Regions from separate parts of the Lysinibacillus sp. UBA5990 genome, predicted to be linked through region 1. Evidence: riboswitches for the same ligand, from Rfam matches in the RefSeq annotation. Region 1 holds a riboswitch; the other holds the start of a gene.
What was found. A riboswitch is a leader RNA that binds a small molecule or an ion and turns the genes downstream of it on or off. The one in region 1 is predicted to bind cyclic di-AMP.
Positions count from the first base shown of each region.

Region 2: linked by a shared signal. The riboswitch ahead of B3D94_RS09790 (TrkH family potassium uptake protein) and the one ahead of B3D94_RS06775 (APC family permease) in region 1 are both predicted to bind cyclic di-AMP.

Region 1 covers NZ_DJAY01000010.1:9,279-17,741, reverse strand. Annotated here, with positions in the region: gene B3D94_RS06775 (APC family permease) at 1-1,723, opposite strand, end outside; cyclic di-AMP (ydaO/yuaA leader) riboswitch at 1,843-1,992, opposite strand; gene B3D94_RS06770 (PepSY domain-containing protein) at 2,206-2,724, opposite strand; gene B3D94_RS06765 (PepSY domain-containing protein) at 2,817-3,482, opposite strand; gene B3D94_RS06760 (HAMP domain-containing sensor histidine kinase) at 3,479-4,774, opposite strand; gene B3D94_RS06755 (response regulator transcription factor) at 4,771-5,460, opposite strand; gene B3D94_RS06750 (Nramp family divalent metal transporter) at 5,675-6,940, shown strand; gene B3D94_RS06745 (ABC transporter permease) at 7,555-8,244, opposite strand; gene B3D94_RS06740 (ABC transporter ATP-binding protein) at 8,237-8,463, opposite strand, start outside.
Region 2 covers NZ_DJAY01000011.1:469,052-477,514, reverse strand. Annotated here, with positions in the region: gene B3D94_RS09815 (hypothetical protein) at 1-57, opposite strand, end outside; gene B3D94_RS09810 (hypothetical protein) at 114-593, opposite strand; gene floA (flotillin-like protein FloA) at 619-1,623, opposite strand; gene B3D94_RS09800 (NfeD family protein) at 1,627-2,955, opposite strand; gene rpsU (30S ribosomal protein S21) at 3,259-3,432, opposite strand; cyclic di-AMP (ydaO/yuaA leader) riboswitch at 3,640-3,778, shown strand; gene B3D94_RS09790 (TrkH family potassium uptake protein) at 3,895-5,232, shown strand; gene B3D94_RS09785 (potassium channel family protein) at 5,259-5,915, shown strand; gene B3D94_RS09780 (manganese catalase family protein) at 5,964-6,533, opposite strand; gene B3D94_RS09775 (spore coat protein CotJB) at 6,558-6,821, opposite strand; gene B3D94_RS09770 (spore coat associated protein CotJA) at 6,818-7,042, opposite strand; gene deoC (deoxyribose-phosphate aldolase) at 7,173-7,844, opposite strand; gene mtaB (tRNA (N(6)-L-threonylcarbamoyladenosine(37)-C(2))-methylthiotransferase MtaB) at 8,224-8,463, shown strand, end outside.

The DNA of each region.
Region 1 (8,463 bases):
GCCAGCCCTTTTTCGGTAAAAATTGAGGGATGACAACCGTTACTTTATGACCTGTTTTCGCACATTGATGGTCCACTTTATCAATAAATTTTATCAATGGCTGTGTGATGCTACGATATGCTGAATAATAGGTTACTAGTCGAATATCTGGTTGCCATGCCTGCCATTTTTCTTCGAAGGCTTTGGCATCCGCCTGATCGAAAGCAACATAAAAGGCAATAATTTTATCAACCTTAAGTGATTTCGCATAATGAAGGGAATTTTCAACCACCTTCGTTATACCAGCTACTGGTACAATGAATACATTCCCTTCAATAGTAGCCACTTCCTCTTTACTCAATCTCAGCTGTTCTCCAACGGCTTGATAATGAAGCTTGATCCGATGAAATACAAAAATAATGATTGGTAAAAAGACAAACACTGGCCATACTTGAGGCAACTTCGTCACAAAAAACATCATCGCTACGATAAACGAAATGGCTGCACCAATTGTGTTGATCGTAAATTTTGCCATCCAGCCAGTAGGTTTTTCACGCCACCATTTTCGCATCATTCCCGTTTGCGCTAATGTAAACGGAATAAATACCCCAACAGCGTAGAGTGGAATTAAATGTTCTGTTGCCCCGTCAAATAATATGATTAAGACAATGGCTGCTAGCCCTAGCATCATAATGCCATTGGAATACCCTAGGCGATCCCCACGCATTTGGAATATTCTCGGGATAAATCCGTCTTTTGATAAATTAACAGCAAGTAGAGGAAATGCTGAATAGCCCGTATTTGCTGCAAGTACCAAAATCATCGCTGTTGTACCCTGTACTATATAATAAAAGAAATTTCGACCAACACTTGCTTCTGCTAGTTGGGAAACGACTGTCGCTTCCGAAGTGGGGGCAATTCCGTAAAAATAAGCTAAACTAACAATACCGATAAATAAAACCGCTAAAATTCCGCCCATTGCTAACAATGTTTTAGCAGCATTATTAGGGGCAGGATTTCTAAAATTAGGAATCGCATTTGAAATAGCTTCTACCCCTGTTAAAGCTGAGCTTCCTGACGCAAATGCCTTTAATAAAATAAATAAACTAATCCCTGCGACTGGTGTACCAATCTTTGGATGCAGCTCTGCCGGCACCTGACCTGTTGCAACATTATAGAGCCCCATCCCGATCAACACTAACATAACGACTACAAACAGATAGACTGGATACGCCAAAACAGAGGCGGACTCTGTTACACCACGTAAGTTCAAGATCGTTAAAAAAATCACAAAGATAATAGCAATTGGCACATTGTATGGGTGCAGACTTGGAAATGCCGATGTAATTGCGTCCGTCCCTGCTGATACACTTACCGCTACCGTTAAAATATAATCAACGAGCAATGAGCCACCTGCTACAAGACCCGCGTTCACACCTAAATTTTCCCTAGATACTACATAAGCGCCGCCCCCGTGTGGATAGGCGAATATAACCTGACGATATGATAAAGTCAGTGCCACCAATAGGACAACAACCCCTGCTGCAATCGGTAAAGAATACCAAAATGCTAATGTTCCCACAGTCATCAGGACAATTAATATTTGTTCCGGTCCATAGGCTACGGAAGACAAAGCATCGGACGATAATATTGCCAATGCCTTTGTTTTACTAAGCTTTTGTTCCCCTAACGCATCGGATCTTAATGGTTTGCCGATTACATAACGTTTAAATGAGGATTTCATCAATAAACACCTTCTAGTTTCTTAGATTGTGTTTCGCCTTCCTAAATGAGATCAAAAAACGCCTACAAGTCATCACTAAATAAGACTTGTAGACGCTCATCTGTCTGCCAAGCTCCAACTTTTCTGCTCTTAACGCTTACGAGGTTAGCTGTCGGATTCGGGCCTGAGTAGCCCTACCCTTCAAAAGAAGAGATTCACCCCAAGGATTGCTTATGCACTCCGTCTAAAATGGGTCCCCCGCGTCTAGTTTGCTTCAGCGATTTAGAAATTTGAAACTTTAATAATGATGTCATATTACGCCTGTCGATAAAAAAAGTAAAGAAGAAAATTTTTATTTTTTACAAGTGAAATACATAGACTTTTTGAAATACATTGTTAACATCCATGGTAGAAATTAATTTACCGGCGAACACCTAATTTAAAGGCATTTTACAACAAAAAAACCTTAAAAGTATGCTCTACTTTTAAGGCAACAACTATTATTAGTCTTCCATATCTTGTTCAAAGTCGACAATTTCTCCTGTAATCGAATCAACATCAACGTCATATTCATATTGGCCATTTTTTAACTCGATTTCATAGATACCATCATCTAATTTAATTTTTGTTACTGTACCCTTTGCTTTTGTTAGAGCCGCTTCAATAGCCTTTTCTTTACTTATAAGGTTAGTAGCAGTATTAGCGTTAACCCATTCATTATCATCGTCATCTTGACGCTCTTTCTTCTGCTTAAGTAATTTTCCAGTATAGGCATCTAATTTTAAATCATACTCTACTTTATCAGCATGCACCTCTACCTCATAAACAGAGCGATAGCGATTTTGATCTAGTTCAATATCTGCTACTGTCCCATCTACTACTGCTAATGCTTTCTTTTCGATTTCTTGCATGGATAGGATCTTTTTTTCTTGTGCACTTCCTGATAATAAAGTTGTCGAACCAATTGCCGCTCCAACACCAAGAGTCACCACTAATGCAGGAATCATAATTATTTTTTTCATGTTCATCTCTCCTTTGTTTTATCTGCTTTTAGCTTACCAAGCTAAGATGATAGAACTATAAGAGGAACATTAGAATTTCATGAGAAACTCGTTTAATCGTCCCATGAAACAGAAAGGACCTTTCCAGATACAGCATGAATTTGAAAAGTGGCCTCTTCATGCTCTGTTTCAATTTCAACTAAATAGTAACCGCCATCTGCCGTATCTTCAAAATCTACAGAGTCCACTTTCCCAGTTAATTGTTGCAACGCTATATCAATGGCTTGCTGTTCGGTAATAATATGGGGTTTTTCAGGCTGATTTAGTGGTTCTACATCTTTTTCAGATAACACTTCACCCGAATAGCCATCTACTGTTATATCTTTTTGCTTATGCTCCTTTTCAACACGTGCGGTATAAATGGTTTCAGTGAGCATGACGCTTTCTACATCACCATATTTTTCTTTTATCATTTTTCTTATTTGATTTTCTGTTAACAATAATTTACTTTGCCCTTTTTGCACCGTTAGATCAGAAACCTGCTGTGTTGTAGCATCAAGCATGGCTGTATATTTCAAATTCTCACGTGTAAATTGTATTTCAAATGAATTTCCACGCTTCTTTACTTCTGAAACTTGACCTTTGTAAATAGCTTCGATATGGTGTATGGCCTCCTCTTCACTGAGAGGCTCCTTTTGAAAATAGCGATTTTGAATAAACCACAGCACTCCACTACAAAGAAGGACAATCACAATAAGTATTAAAGCCCACTTTTTCATTGTTGCCCCTCCTTTGGTATACATAAGGTAAAACTTGAACCTTCTCCAACTGTACTTTCCACATCTATGGTGATGCCCAGTTGTCCAGCAAGATCATGTGCAATCGCAAGCCCTAAGCCAGAACCGCCTGTTTTACGATTACGATCCTCTGTGACGCGGTAAAAACGCTCAAACAAATGCGGAACATGCTCTGCAGGAATACCGACCCCAAAATCCTGAATCATCATTCGTACATGCTTAGTAGTTTCAGCTATGGAGATATGAACATCATCCTCACTATATTTCCTAGCATTATCAAGCAAAATAAAGAGTAACTGCTTCAAAATTTTTTCATCACTGTAGATAAATTGCGGTGCTTTTGCATCGACTATAAAAGTTCGATGATACGCCTGCTGCATTTGTGCAGCCACTTTATTTAGGAAGGGAGCCAGCTCTAGCTGTTCAATATGAATATCCATATGCTCATTATTTTTTGCTAGCTCTAACAATTGCAATACCATTTCATGCATACGAGAAGATTCATTTGCAATAGCCTGAAGTGATTCCTGCGTTACTTCACGGTTGTCAAAGCCCCGTCTTAAGAGTAACTTTGCATAGCTTTCGATAACAGTAATGGGCGTTTTTAATTCGTGAGAAGCATTTGAAACGAACTCTTGTTGCTTTTGATAGTGCTGTTCAAGCTTCTCCATCATCATATTGAACGTTCGATTAATTTTTGCTAATTCATCCCCACCTTTAGCAGGGGTGTCCATTTTTTCATATTTTCCCGTCAATGCACTTTTGCGCATTGTCGCATTTAAGCGTTCTAGAGGTAATAAAATTAGGCGACCAAGTGCCAAACTCGCTAAAAATATTGGGATAGTGGCAATAATGGACACGACAATCAAAATAGCCTTTAATAAATCCAGTGTGCTCTCTACTTCCTCCATGGATTGCTGTAAGGTGATACCCACAATTGTCCCATCTATCCAAATAGTAGGCATTGTATAGGTAATGGAAGTAACATCAGGCATGTCTAGGGTGGCCTGAACCTTCGTCTTCAAATTTTCTCCATCATAAACATAGATAGCACCACCAGCTGGCATATACGCTCTTAATACTTGCTGTAGGTTGGTTTGTGCATTCAACTGACTTAATGTTGAGCTTAAATCATTTGCTCGTGTATGAAGTTGACTATATTCCGTATTATAGGCAAATTTCTCGTACAAAAAGTAAATTCCACTATTGGTTGCCACTAAAATTACTAGCATTAACAAAGTGGTAAGTAGATGAATCTTTGTTTTAAGCTTCATGATTTATTTTCCTTTAACACATAACCTACACCTCGAACTGTTTGAATAATGGGTGTTGCATTAGCGATTTCAAGCTTTTGGCGCACATATCGAATATAGACATCCACAACATTTGTATCTCCGTAGTAATCAAAGCCCCATACAGTCTCTAATATTTGTTCCCTTGTGAGCACCTGCTTAGGATGCTTCATTAAATATAGCAATAAATCGTATTCTCTAGGAGTCAGTTGGATCTCCTTCCCATAATAAATAACTTCTCTTGTTTGCTCATTGATCGATAACTGTCCAAACGATACACCAACCTGTGTTGGACTAGCCTTTTGAGAAAACCGTAGTGCATTACGGATACGGGCCAGTAATTCTTCAATTTCAAAGGGCTTTGTCACATAATCATTAGCTCCCAAATCCAATCCCTTTACCTTATCCTCCACCTCACTTTTAGCAGTTAGCATAATAACTGGGGTTTGTGATTCTGTTGCGCGAATACGCTTTAGTACATCTATGCCACTCATTTCGGGTAACATAATATCCAGTAAGATTAAATCCCATTGCTGCTCACGATATTGCAATAAACCGTCTGCTCCTGTATGGGCCATCACCGCTTCATAGCCTTCAAATTGAAGCTCTAACTGGAGCACTCTCGCAATATTTTCTTCATCTTCTATAATTAAAATTCGATTGCTCATGTCGAATCAGTCCTTCACCTTTTCTTTTAATCGTAAACGATGCAAGCGGTGAAAGTCTAATTAGAAAATGATGAGAAATGTACATACTTATTTTTTTAAAATTTTAAGCAAAGCGCTTCCCTTTTTCTAATCCTAGCGTTAGAATACTATTATCTTATTTTCCTCTAGGAAACTTTATTTCTCAAACGATACTTTTTGAAATGAGGGAACAAATATGGTATACAAACAAGTCACAAAATCGTCTGCTGAGGCGGTTTTAGATGGAGATATAAAAGGTTGGCGACGGTTTTTACCTTTTCTTGGGCCTGCATTCATTGCAGCGGTCGCCTATATTGATCCTGGCAATTTTGCCACAAATATTACAGCTGGCTCTCAATATGGATACTTACTCCTTTGGGTAATAGCCTTTTCTAATTTAATGGCGGTACTCATCCAATCCTTATCTGCAAAGCTTGGTATTGCGACAGGAAAAAATTTACCTGAGGTGGCACGTGAACATTTTTCTAAAAAGACATCTATATTTCTTTGGATTCAGGCTGAATTAGTAATTATCGCCACCGACCTTGCTGAATTTATCGGGGCAGCATTAGGGCTTTATTTGTTATTTAATATCCCTATGCTTCCAGCAGCTATCATCACAGCGGTCGGATCATTTGCTATTCTAGAGCTTCAAAGAAGAGGATTCAGAGCCTTTGAGGCAGGCATTTCTGGCATGGTTTTAATTGTCGTATTAGCATTTGCCTTCCAAACATTTTTAGCTCAGCCAGAATGGGGCGAAGTAGCGTTTGGTATGTTCACACCTCAGTTTGAAGGGGTGGACTCATTACTATTAGCAACAGGTATTTTAGGTGCGACAGTCATGCCCCATGCTATTTACTTACATTCTTCTTTAACACAAAGTCGCATCATCGGTCGTAATGAAGAAGAAAAAAGACGAATCTTCCGTTTTGAATTTATTGATATTATCATCGCTATGATCATTGCTGGAGCCATCAATATGAGTATGCTCATTATTGCGGCAGCAGTTTTTCACACACAAGGGATTGTAGTAGAGGATTTAGATGTTGCCTATAACGGTTTAAAGGATGCTCTCGGCCCAATGGCCGCCGTATCCTTTGGTCTTGGTTTACTAATTGCTGGGCTAGCTAGCTCCTCTGTAGGGACATTAGCAGGTGACGTAGTGATGCAAGGCTTCATTCAACGAAAAATACCACTTTATTTACGGAGAGCCATTACGATGGTGCCTCCGTTAGCAATTATTGCATCCGGTGTAAATGCAACCCATGCGCTTGTTCTTAGTCAGGTTGTGTTATCTTTCGGTATTGCATTCGCCCTCGTCCCTCTCGTTATGTTTACAAGCAAACGAGACATTATGGGCGGTTTAGTGAACCACCGTATTACTACTATTTTAGGCTGGTTTGTAGTTGTAATTGTTGTGGCATTAAATATTTACTTACTAGGTGAAACAATATTTGGATGAAGTAGTGAATTAATACTAAAATTTAAATTAAGAGCATCATCAGCAAAAGGCATCGAGAAGAAAAATCTCGATGCCTTTTTGTTGATAATAATACCATTGAATATTACATGGTCCGGTTCACCCAAAAGGAAAACCATAAATAGACACATCTTGTGGGACAGCTAAAGCAGTGCAGAATTTACAGTTGATAATTCAGCAACAATGGTTGGAATTCTTAATTTCCTCGTTGAAATCACCTTAAAATAAATATAAGATTAATAAAACAAATATTTACTATTTTGTCATTTTTAATACAGGAGGTTTTTAATGCAATTTTATATACCTATAATTATTATGATTGTATTAATAGTTTTACAATGCCATAATGGCAAAAAAGGAAATCTGTTTTTAACTATTTTATTGGCCATTTCCTTTTCTATTTTAATTAAATTTCTATTATGGGAATCAAATTACTTATTTTTATTGCTCTACGTTAATTTTTTTCTATATTTAATAAGTTTAGTTACCTATTTTACAAGATCGACTATGTGAGTGTAACAACCGAGTAGCTTACTATCAAATTGCTATAATCATCATTCGATATCAACAAAACTTATGAGTACCTGGCCCTTTCATTAAACATCGACCTTCTCAATATTGCGGATAGCTAGGTAGGCAATACTAATACCTATGATTGCTAACGAGATTGGAATAATAATGATGTCATTCAATGTGAAGTTACCTGTATTGGATGAAGTCAATGATACGATTAGAATAGAAGAAATAATTGTTGCTGGAATAGAGTATTTTCTCATTCCGAAATATAATGGAATTAATGCCATCCCTGAGGCAGCAATTGCATTCATGAGTACAGATGGTATATGTTGCATGATTAAAGTATTAGATAAAACATCAGGAATTAAATCAAATTTATCGCTTACGATGCAAAAGATGGTTGTAATCAAGACATTTGAAACGATGATTGCACTAAAGGTAAAAAGCATGACAATCGCAAGCTTAGCAGCGATTAATTTCTTTCGGCTTACAGGATACATAAAGGCCAATGTGATTGTTTTAAACTTATATTCTCCGATAATCAGTTTAGCTATTAATGTAGCTGCAAAAATAATAAATACGGCTCTGACAAATGAATCGATGACACTTAAAGCCATTTCATAATTTGCAATATCAACTTCCCCTTCTACTTTAGAAATAAATAAAATCATAAACATAAATCCTAAAATAATAAAGTTAGCAAACATAGCACTTTTAAAATAGGAGCCTAAATGATATTTTTTCATTTCCAAACGCATTAAATTAAGCATGAACAATCCCTCCATTTATTAGCTTAAGGAAGTAATCCTCTAATGTGCTAGTTTTTTTGCTAATCTCCTCTATTTCAATATCATGTTCAATCAATGTTTTTGTTAGAACCTTTTGGGATACTGTCAAATCATAAATTCGTATAGAATTGTCATCCATCAGTTTGAAATTAGCCATTTTCAATTCACTTTCTAAAATAAAGGCTGCCTTCTTACCATCGT
Region 2 (8,463 bases), on a different contig from region 1:
TAATGATTCATATTCGGACAATTCAAGTAGTGGCGTTAATTGAAATAATTTTTTCATAAAAAAAATGCCTCCTTCTTCGGCAATATATGCATCGAAAAAGGAGGACATGCTAGTTATTTTCTTTTTGCTTTTGGAGGACCTAATATTTCAGCCATTACCACAGCCTGCATGAGAGCATTTTTAGATTGCGGAACTCGGAAAGGAGAATGAGTCCCAGTTGCTTTCACTTCTTCTTTCCCAGCTGCTAAGCGTCCTTTTTGCTCGCGGATAGACGAGCGGTGTGGCACATCAGCTGGAATGACAGGTGGCGCAACATAGCTTGGGACTTCCTTCTTCACTTGTTCCTCAACATATTTTTTAGTCTCTTGAACCTTTTCATTTTCTGGAATCCAATCCCCAATAAATTCTCGAGCAAAATCTTCAAAACTTTGTGGTCTTTGATGACGTTGCGGAGTTTCTTCCTGAATAGGTGACTCTACACGTGTATCCTTATTATTAAAAGGAGGCATCGGTTTTTGTGGTTTTTTATTTTTTGATTTTCCGAAAATAGAGCTGACTATGGCAATTATTGCAAAAATAATTAATTGTTCCATATGTTAGTTCCGCTCCTTTCCGTTATTAAACATTTGGTTCATTTGTTTCTGGTTTATCGTTGCTTACTTTTGAAATGGAATCACGCATAGCCGTATCAGCTTGAATGTTACGATAGTTCATGTAATCCATAATACCAAGATTACCTGAGCGTAATGCTTCCGCCATCGCTTGAGGTACTTCTGCTTCAGCTTCTACTACTTTCGCTTTCATCTCTTGAACACGAGCAATCATTTCTTGCTCATTCGCTACAGCCATTGCACGACGTTCCTCAGCTTTTGCCTGGGCAATGTTTTTATCTGCCTGCGCTTGCTCAATTTGTAATTCTGCCCCAATGTTTTTACCAATATCTACATCGGCAATGTCAATGGATAAGATTTCAAAGGCTGTCCCTGAATCCAAACCTTTTGATAAAACTGTTTGTGAAATCATATCTGGATTTTCAAGAACTGTCGTATGACTAGAAGCGCTACCAATTGTAGAAACGATCCCTTCACCTACACGAGCAATAACCGTTTCTTCACCAGCACCACCGACTAAACGTTCAATGTTTGCGCGCACTGTAATACGTGCCTTCGCTTTTACTTCAATCCCGTTCATAGCAACACCTGCAATAAATGGTGTTTCAATGACTTTTGGGTTAACAGACATTTGTACAGCTTCTAATACATCACGCCCCGCTAAATCAATTGCCGCACAACGTTCAAATGTTAACTCGATATTTGCACGATGGGCTGCGATTAACGCATTGACAACACGGTCTACATTACCACCCGCTAAATAGTGACTCTCAAGCTGATTAATCGTTACAGGTAAACCTGCTTTATGTGCTTTAATCAACGGATTTACAATTCGAGACGGAATTACACGACGTAAACGCATCCCAATTAGTGTGAAAATGCTAACACGGACACCTGCAGCCAGTGCAGAAATCCATAGCGCTACTGGTACAAAGGTAAAGAATACCGCTAGTACAATGAATAAAATAACCAATCCAGCTATAGGACCAATTAATGCTAAATCAAAACCCATTTTCTATTCCTCCATCTCTTTTTCTGTTTGTCTCACGACAATACGTGAGCCTTCAACTTTAATAATTTCTACATGTTTATTTGCATCGACATAGCCGCCCTCTGATACAACATCAATGCGTTCACTGCCAAGAACCATTGTACCCGATGGACGTAATGGAGTAAGTGTAGTCCCTACTTTTCCTAACAATTCTGTGCGATTGACGTTGGATACATAGCCCTCTTCTGTCGTAGTTGCATCCATTAACACCAGCCTGTTTAAGACATGCAGTTTTTTCCCGAAAAATTTCATCAGAATCACCATTCCTATAATCGCTATTACAAGCGCAATGAGAATTGCTACTATCATTTGCATAATATTTGCACCTGCCAGTAATAAACTTAGTATTATGAGCACACCACCTAAAATACCGACAATTCCACCAGGAACAAAAAACTCTGCAACTACAAGTGCTAAACCAATAATAAATAACAATAAGGATTCATAGCCAGCAAAGCCCGCAACCATGTGTCCAAAGAAAAATAATCCAAGTGCTGATAATCCCATTGTACCTGGAACTCCAAATCCTGGCGAATAGAGTTCCATAACAAGACCTAGACTTGCAATGGATAATAAAATTGGAACAATGATTGGATTTGTAATAAAACGAGCCAATTTCTCAGAGAATGTTGGTTCGATTGGAACGACATCACTCTCTTGTAAGTCTATTTTCTCTAAAAGTTCCTGAAAATTTTTCACGGTACCCTCTGAGTATTCGACTTTTAATGCCTCCGATGCTGAAAGCGTTAATAGATTTTTTCCTTCCGCACGGTACTCCGGCAATTCATAACTCGAATCAGCCATTGCTAAAGCATACTTAGGATCTCGACCTGACGTTTCCGCTGCTGCCGACATTTGAGCAAGCCATGCACTATTTGCTTTCAAATCAGCTGCATTACCAGCTGAATCAATGACAGCTGCTGCACCAATTGTTCCATTGGGCACCATGTAGATTTCATCCGCATGTAAGGCTAAAAAAGCACCTGCTGAATGGGCATCCTTATTAATAAAAGCAATCGTACGTATATCCGTTGCATCCATAAGCATGGCGATATCACTTGCTGCATTCACAAATCCGCCAGGCGTATGTATATCTAAAATAATCGCTTTCGCATTGTTTTCTTTAGCCTCATTAAAAGCTCGTTCTAAAAATGCGTGAAGCCCTCGCTCTACTTCATTATGAATAGGAACGTGGTAAACCTTACTGCTTGCAAAAGCCGAAGTTAATGGAAACGCTAACAAAAAAGTCATCCATATCACTAGAAAGTAACTAAGGATTCTCCGTTTTCGCACCTTTTTCCCTCCCTTCTAACATGCCTCTCCTCTGTATATACGGTCGAACATGTAAAAAGTTTCACAAATCTAAAAAATTATTTCGACTATAAGTACATGTTGCTTATATTACTTAGTATTACACAAAAAAGCCGAATGAATCTATATGATATCCATCCGGCTTTCTCATATGTACGTAAAATGAGCAATGTAAAATACCTGAAATTAATTACAGCTGTAATTAATTTCAGGTATATCTTTGTCTGCTCAGTGAATCATACGATTGCGTGTTATGAACGTAGGGATTTTTAATGGGAAATTAAATTACCACTTACGTTTACGTGCAGCTTCTGATTTCTTTTTACGTTTTACGCTAGGTTTTTCGTAGAACTCGCGCTTTCTAACTTCTTGAATTGTACCACTTTTTGATACAGTACGTTTGAAGCGGCGAAGAGCATCTTCAAGCGATTCGTTTTTGCGAACGACAGTTTTTGACATCTCTCTTTCCCTCCCTCCGAACACACGTCAATACACAATTAGGCAAATCACCTTCTGTTGTGTACTAAAAAATTATATCGTATTGTCTAATAATGGTCAATAGAAAGTGTACGAAAATATCAAGTGAATTTTTGGTTTTATTTCTAATTGGAATTAGATGATCAAATTTTGCTCACAATAAAAAAATAATTGCATTTTTCACATTCAATTTAATACTGGCCAAATCTCAAACATTGAGAACGGAGGACCCAAAATATTGGGGTTAATTCTGCAAATGCAGAAAGGATGAAAACTCTTTCGCCATCCTACCCGTCAGCTAACTTCGTCGGCTAAAGCGAAGGAGGTCCTATTCGACCACCATTATAGCATATTTTCTCCTATCCTTTTACATGCTTTTTTAGTTGGTCTTTTTTTATACATTTTTAAAATCAAGTTATTTTACATCTTATAGAGGAGAACAAGATGAACACTTTTAGAAACACATTAAATCCTCCAAAAATTCTTGTACTTGGCTTTGCACTTATTATTATCATAGGAACTTTTCTTTTAACGATACCTCTTTCAACAGAAGATGGAAAAGGACTTTCGTTTTTAAATGCATTATTCACCGCTACATCAGCAACTTGTGTAACGGGATTAATTGTTGTCGATACAGGTGATACATTTTCAGTTTTCGGAGAAGTAGTCATTTTATTCTTAATCCAAATTGGTGGTTTAGGATTCATGACATTTGCAACATTGTTATTTTTATTACTTGGGAAAAAAATATCTTTAAAAGAAAGACTTTTGCTTAAGGAAGCATTTAATAATATTTCCATTGCTGGCCTTGTTAAATTAGTAAAGAGAATACTGCTCTTTACAGCATTGATTGAAATGATTGGTGGTCTTATTTTATCTATTCGTTTTTCTTTTGATATGCCTATAGGAAAAGCTGTTTATTTCGGTTTTTTCCATGCAATTTCCAATTTCAATAACGCAGGTTTTGATTTAATGGGCGGATTTAACGGAATGACAGCTTATGTAGATGACCCATTCGTTGTTTTAACAATTTGCGTTCTCATTACATTTGGAGGCTTGGGATTTATTGTCATGAATGAACTATATGAATATCGAGTTACTAAAAGACTTTCCGTCCATACAAAAATTGTTTTAGCGTCTACATTTATTTTAACGGTTAGCGCTACCATTTTGATATTGATGTTTGAATTTAGAAATGATGAAACACTCGGTCCTTTAACTGAATGGGGCAAAGTATTAGGCTCTTTTTACCAAGCTGTTACACCAAGAACAGCAGGTTCCAATACACTGGCTATTGGTGACTTAACACATTCTACATTATTTTTAATAATTCTCTTAATGTTTATTGGAGCTGGACCTGGCTCCACTGCAGGTGGTATAAAAATAACAACTTTCGCAGTATTAGTTGCTACGATGTGGTCACAAATCAGGGGGAAAGAAGACGTTATTTTATTTAAACGTAGAATTGTCACTGAAACTATCTTAAAGGCTTTGACTGTCACAATGTGTGGAGTACTTATCGTTGTTGTTGTGACAATCATTCTAAGCATTACTGAAGAACGCCATAGTTTCATGATGTATTTATTTGAAGCAACCTCTGCATTTGGTACTGTCGGTCTTTCGATGGGGTTGACACCTGAGTTATCCCCCACTGGTAGACTTCTCATTATTTTAACAATGTTTGCCGGAAGACTAGGTCCATTAACCATTGCTTTCGCTATTACAAAACGTCGAAAAACAGAAGCCTTTCGACATCCTAAAGGCAATATTATGATTGGATAACAAAATTAGAGGAGTGTGTTATAGCTATGGCGATTAAACAATATGCTGTTATTGGCCTAGGAAGATTCGGAACAAGTGTTGCTCGTAGACTACATGAAGCTGGACAAGAAATTTTAGGAATTGATATTAACGAAGAAAGAGTGGAGGATGCAGAGCCCTATGTTACCCACGCTGTAGTAGCTGATACAACTGAAGAAAAGGCCTTAACCTCTATTGGTATTGGAAATTTTGATTGCGTTATAGTGGCTATAGGTAACGATATGCAGTCAAGTATTTTAACGGTATCTTTATTAAAAGAACTAGGGATAAAAAAAGTTATTGCTAAGGCCCTCGGTAAAAGACATGGTCAAGTTTTGGATAAAGTAGGAGCTGATTGGATTATTTATCCTGAGCGAGATATGGGAGAGCGCGTGGCGAATCAGCTATTGTCTCCGAATATGCTGAATTATATCGAATTGTCTAAGGAATATAGTATAGAAGAAATTATGATCCCTTCAAAAATGGCTGGGCAAAATCTGCGAGATTTAGATTTGCGTGCGAAATATAACGTTAGTGTTATTGCCATTGTTCGAGAAGGAGAAATCATTATTTCCCCTTCCCCTGAGCAAAACATGGAACAGGAAGATATTTTAGTGATGATTGGCCATCGAAAAGAACTCGCTTTTTTTTCAAACATACAATAACACAAAAAGGCTGTTTCAAGACCCCTTGATACAGCCAGCCACTTTTTCTTAGAAGATCTTCTGTTGATCTCTATCGTCTTTTAAAATTTCTACCGCCTCTCTAAAACGTTGAGAATGGACAATTTCACGTTCCCGTAAAAACTTCAAACTGTCATTTAAATCGGTATCATCAGATAAATCAATAATCCATTGATAGGTGGCACGTGCTTTTTCCTCTGCCGCAATATCTTCATATAAATCAGCTATTGGGTCCCCTTTTGCCTGAATATAAGTTGCTGTAAATGGCACACCAGAAGCATTTTGATAAAATAAAGCTCTATCATGATTTACGTAATGGTCCCCTAATCCCGCTTCTTTTAGCATTTCTGGCGTAGCATCTTTTGTAAGCTTGTAAATCATCGTAGCAATCATTTCTAAATGTGAAAATTCCTCTGTCGCTATATCTGTTAATAAACCAACCACTTTGTCTGGAATCGTATAGCGTTGATTCATATAACGAAGTGCTGCTGCTAATTCCCCATCAGCACCCCCATATTGCTCAATTAAAAATTTAGCAAGCATAGGGTTACAAGTACTAACCTTTACTGGGTATTGAAGTTTTTTTTCATAATACCACAAGAATAAATTCCTCCTAATTATATGTTATACTTGCCACGGCCATGGGGTATCAACCCAATTAAAAGGATAATCTGAATAACTTCTTCCAAAATTCATTAATGGACCAAATTTTTGTTCAAAGTTTACTTTAAGCTTCATACTTTTTTCAGTGTTTTCATTAAATTGTTGAATGGCAGCATAATCATGTGGATGTGTGTCTAAATAGAGATTTAACTCAACGATGACGAAATCAATTGCCTGTATTTCTTCAAGTAAGGTATAAAATTCGGGCGGCATCTTTTTAGTCATGCTTCATCCCTCCTTTTAATTGGAAATGGATAGGGACTAAATAATTGTGGCCATAGTGTTCCTGCCATAAGTGCCTCTCTTGGGGTTTGGAATTGGGGAAGTCCAGGTGGTTGAAAACCCATATATAATTGTGGTGGCGTAGCATAATACTTTACTTCGATGGGCTTGCAGGGATCAAAGGGACTAATATAGGGCTTCCAATACTTATACTGCGTAAACATAACATCCTCCTTTCTATATTCAAAATCATCAGTGGAGTATATGTGATGGTAGTAGGTATTATTCTAAATGCAAAAAAAGCCACTAGCTTCTTACAGAGCTAGCGGCTTATATATATCCTAAAAGAAATAATTAATAATTAGAATCTGCTATTAAACCATTCATGATGGCTACGCCAGAGCTTGCACCAATACGAGTTGCTCCTGCTTCCACCATGCTTTTCATATCCTCTAAGCTACGAACACCGCCTGAGGCTTTAACACCAAGATCAGGACCTACTGTTTTACGCATTAGGGCAATATCTGCTGCCGTTGCGCCACCAGTTGAAAAACCAGTAGATGTTTTGACATAATCAGCACCAGCTGCAACAGCAAGCTCACATGCTTTTACTTTTTCTTCATCTGTTAATAAACATGATTCAATGATGACTTTTACAAGTGCGCTACCTTTAGCTGCTTCCACAACTGCAGCAATGTCTGCTTGTACAAGGTCATAATTTTTATCTTTCAATGCACCAATATTAATGACCATATCTACCTCATTTGCACCGTTCGCAATTGCATCTTTTACTTCAAATGCTTTCACAGCTGGTGTATTGGCACCAAGAGGAAATCCAATAACCGTACAAACCAACACCTCTGAACCTTGTAATAATTCGCTACTCTGTTTTACCCAAGTAGGATTCACACATACAGAGGCAAAATTAAATTGCTTCGCTTCTGCACATAGTTTTTCAATTTGTTCCTTTGTTGCCTCAGCCTTTAATAATGTATGATCAATCATACGCGCAAAATTTTGTTCCATTTTTTAACGCTCCTTCTTTAATCAAGATGTACGTACCTCTTCGAATCATACCATTTTTTCACGTTGGCGTCTAATTTCTTTCTATTGAAATGATTGTTGGCGTTGTTCTTGTGAAATTAGCTTTTTGTTAATAGATACATGAAGTTCAATTCAAGTAATTGTGTCCTTGAACAACTTTCATTTCCGTATAGTTTACCCACTAGGAAAACAATTAGTCCACTAAAAAAGAGGACAAAAACATTCACAAAAAAATCTTTAAAGTATTGATTTTAAAAGGATTATGTTATCATAAATCACGTATCTAAAATAAGTACACTACAAAGTAATTTAAATGTGAAGAAACACAAGGTAATGTGAAGTTGAAAGGATGATATAAATTATGAGTAACGAGCGATCAAAAATCGTGAGTTTCCATACTCTAGGTTGTAAAGTTAACCACTACGAAACAGAAGCCATTTGGCAACTATTTAAAGATGAAGGCTATGATCGCACTGAATTTGATCAACAAGCGGACGTTTATGTCATTAATACATGTACAGTTACTAATACTGGAGATAAGAAGTCACGTCAGGTGATTCGTCGAGCAATTCGTCAAAACCCAGATGCAGTTATATGTGTA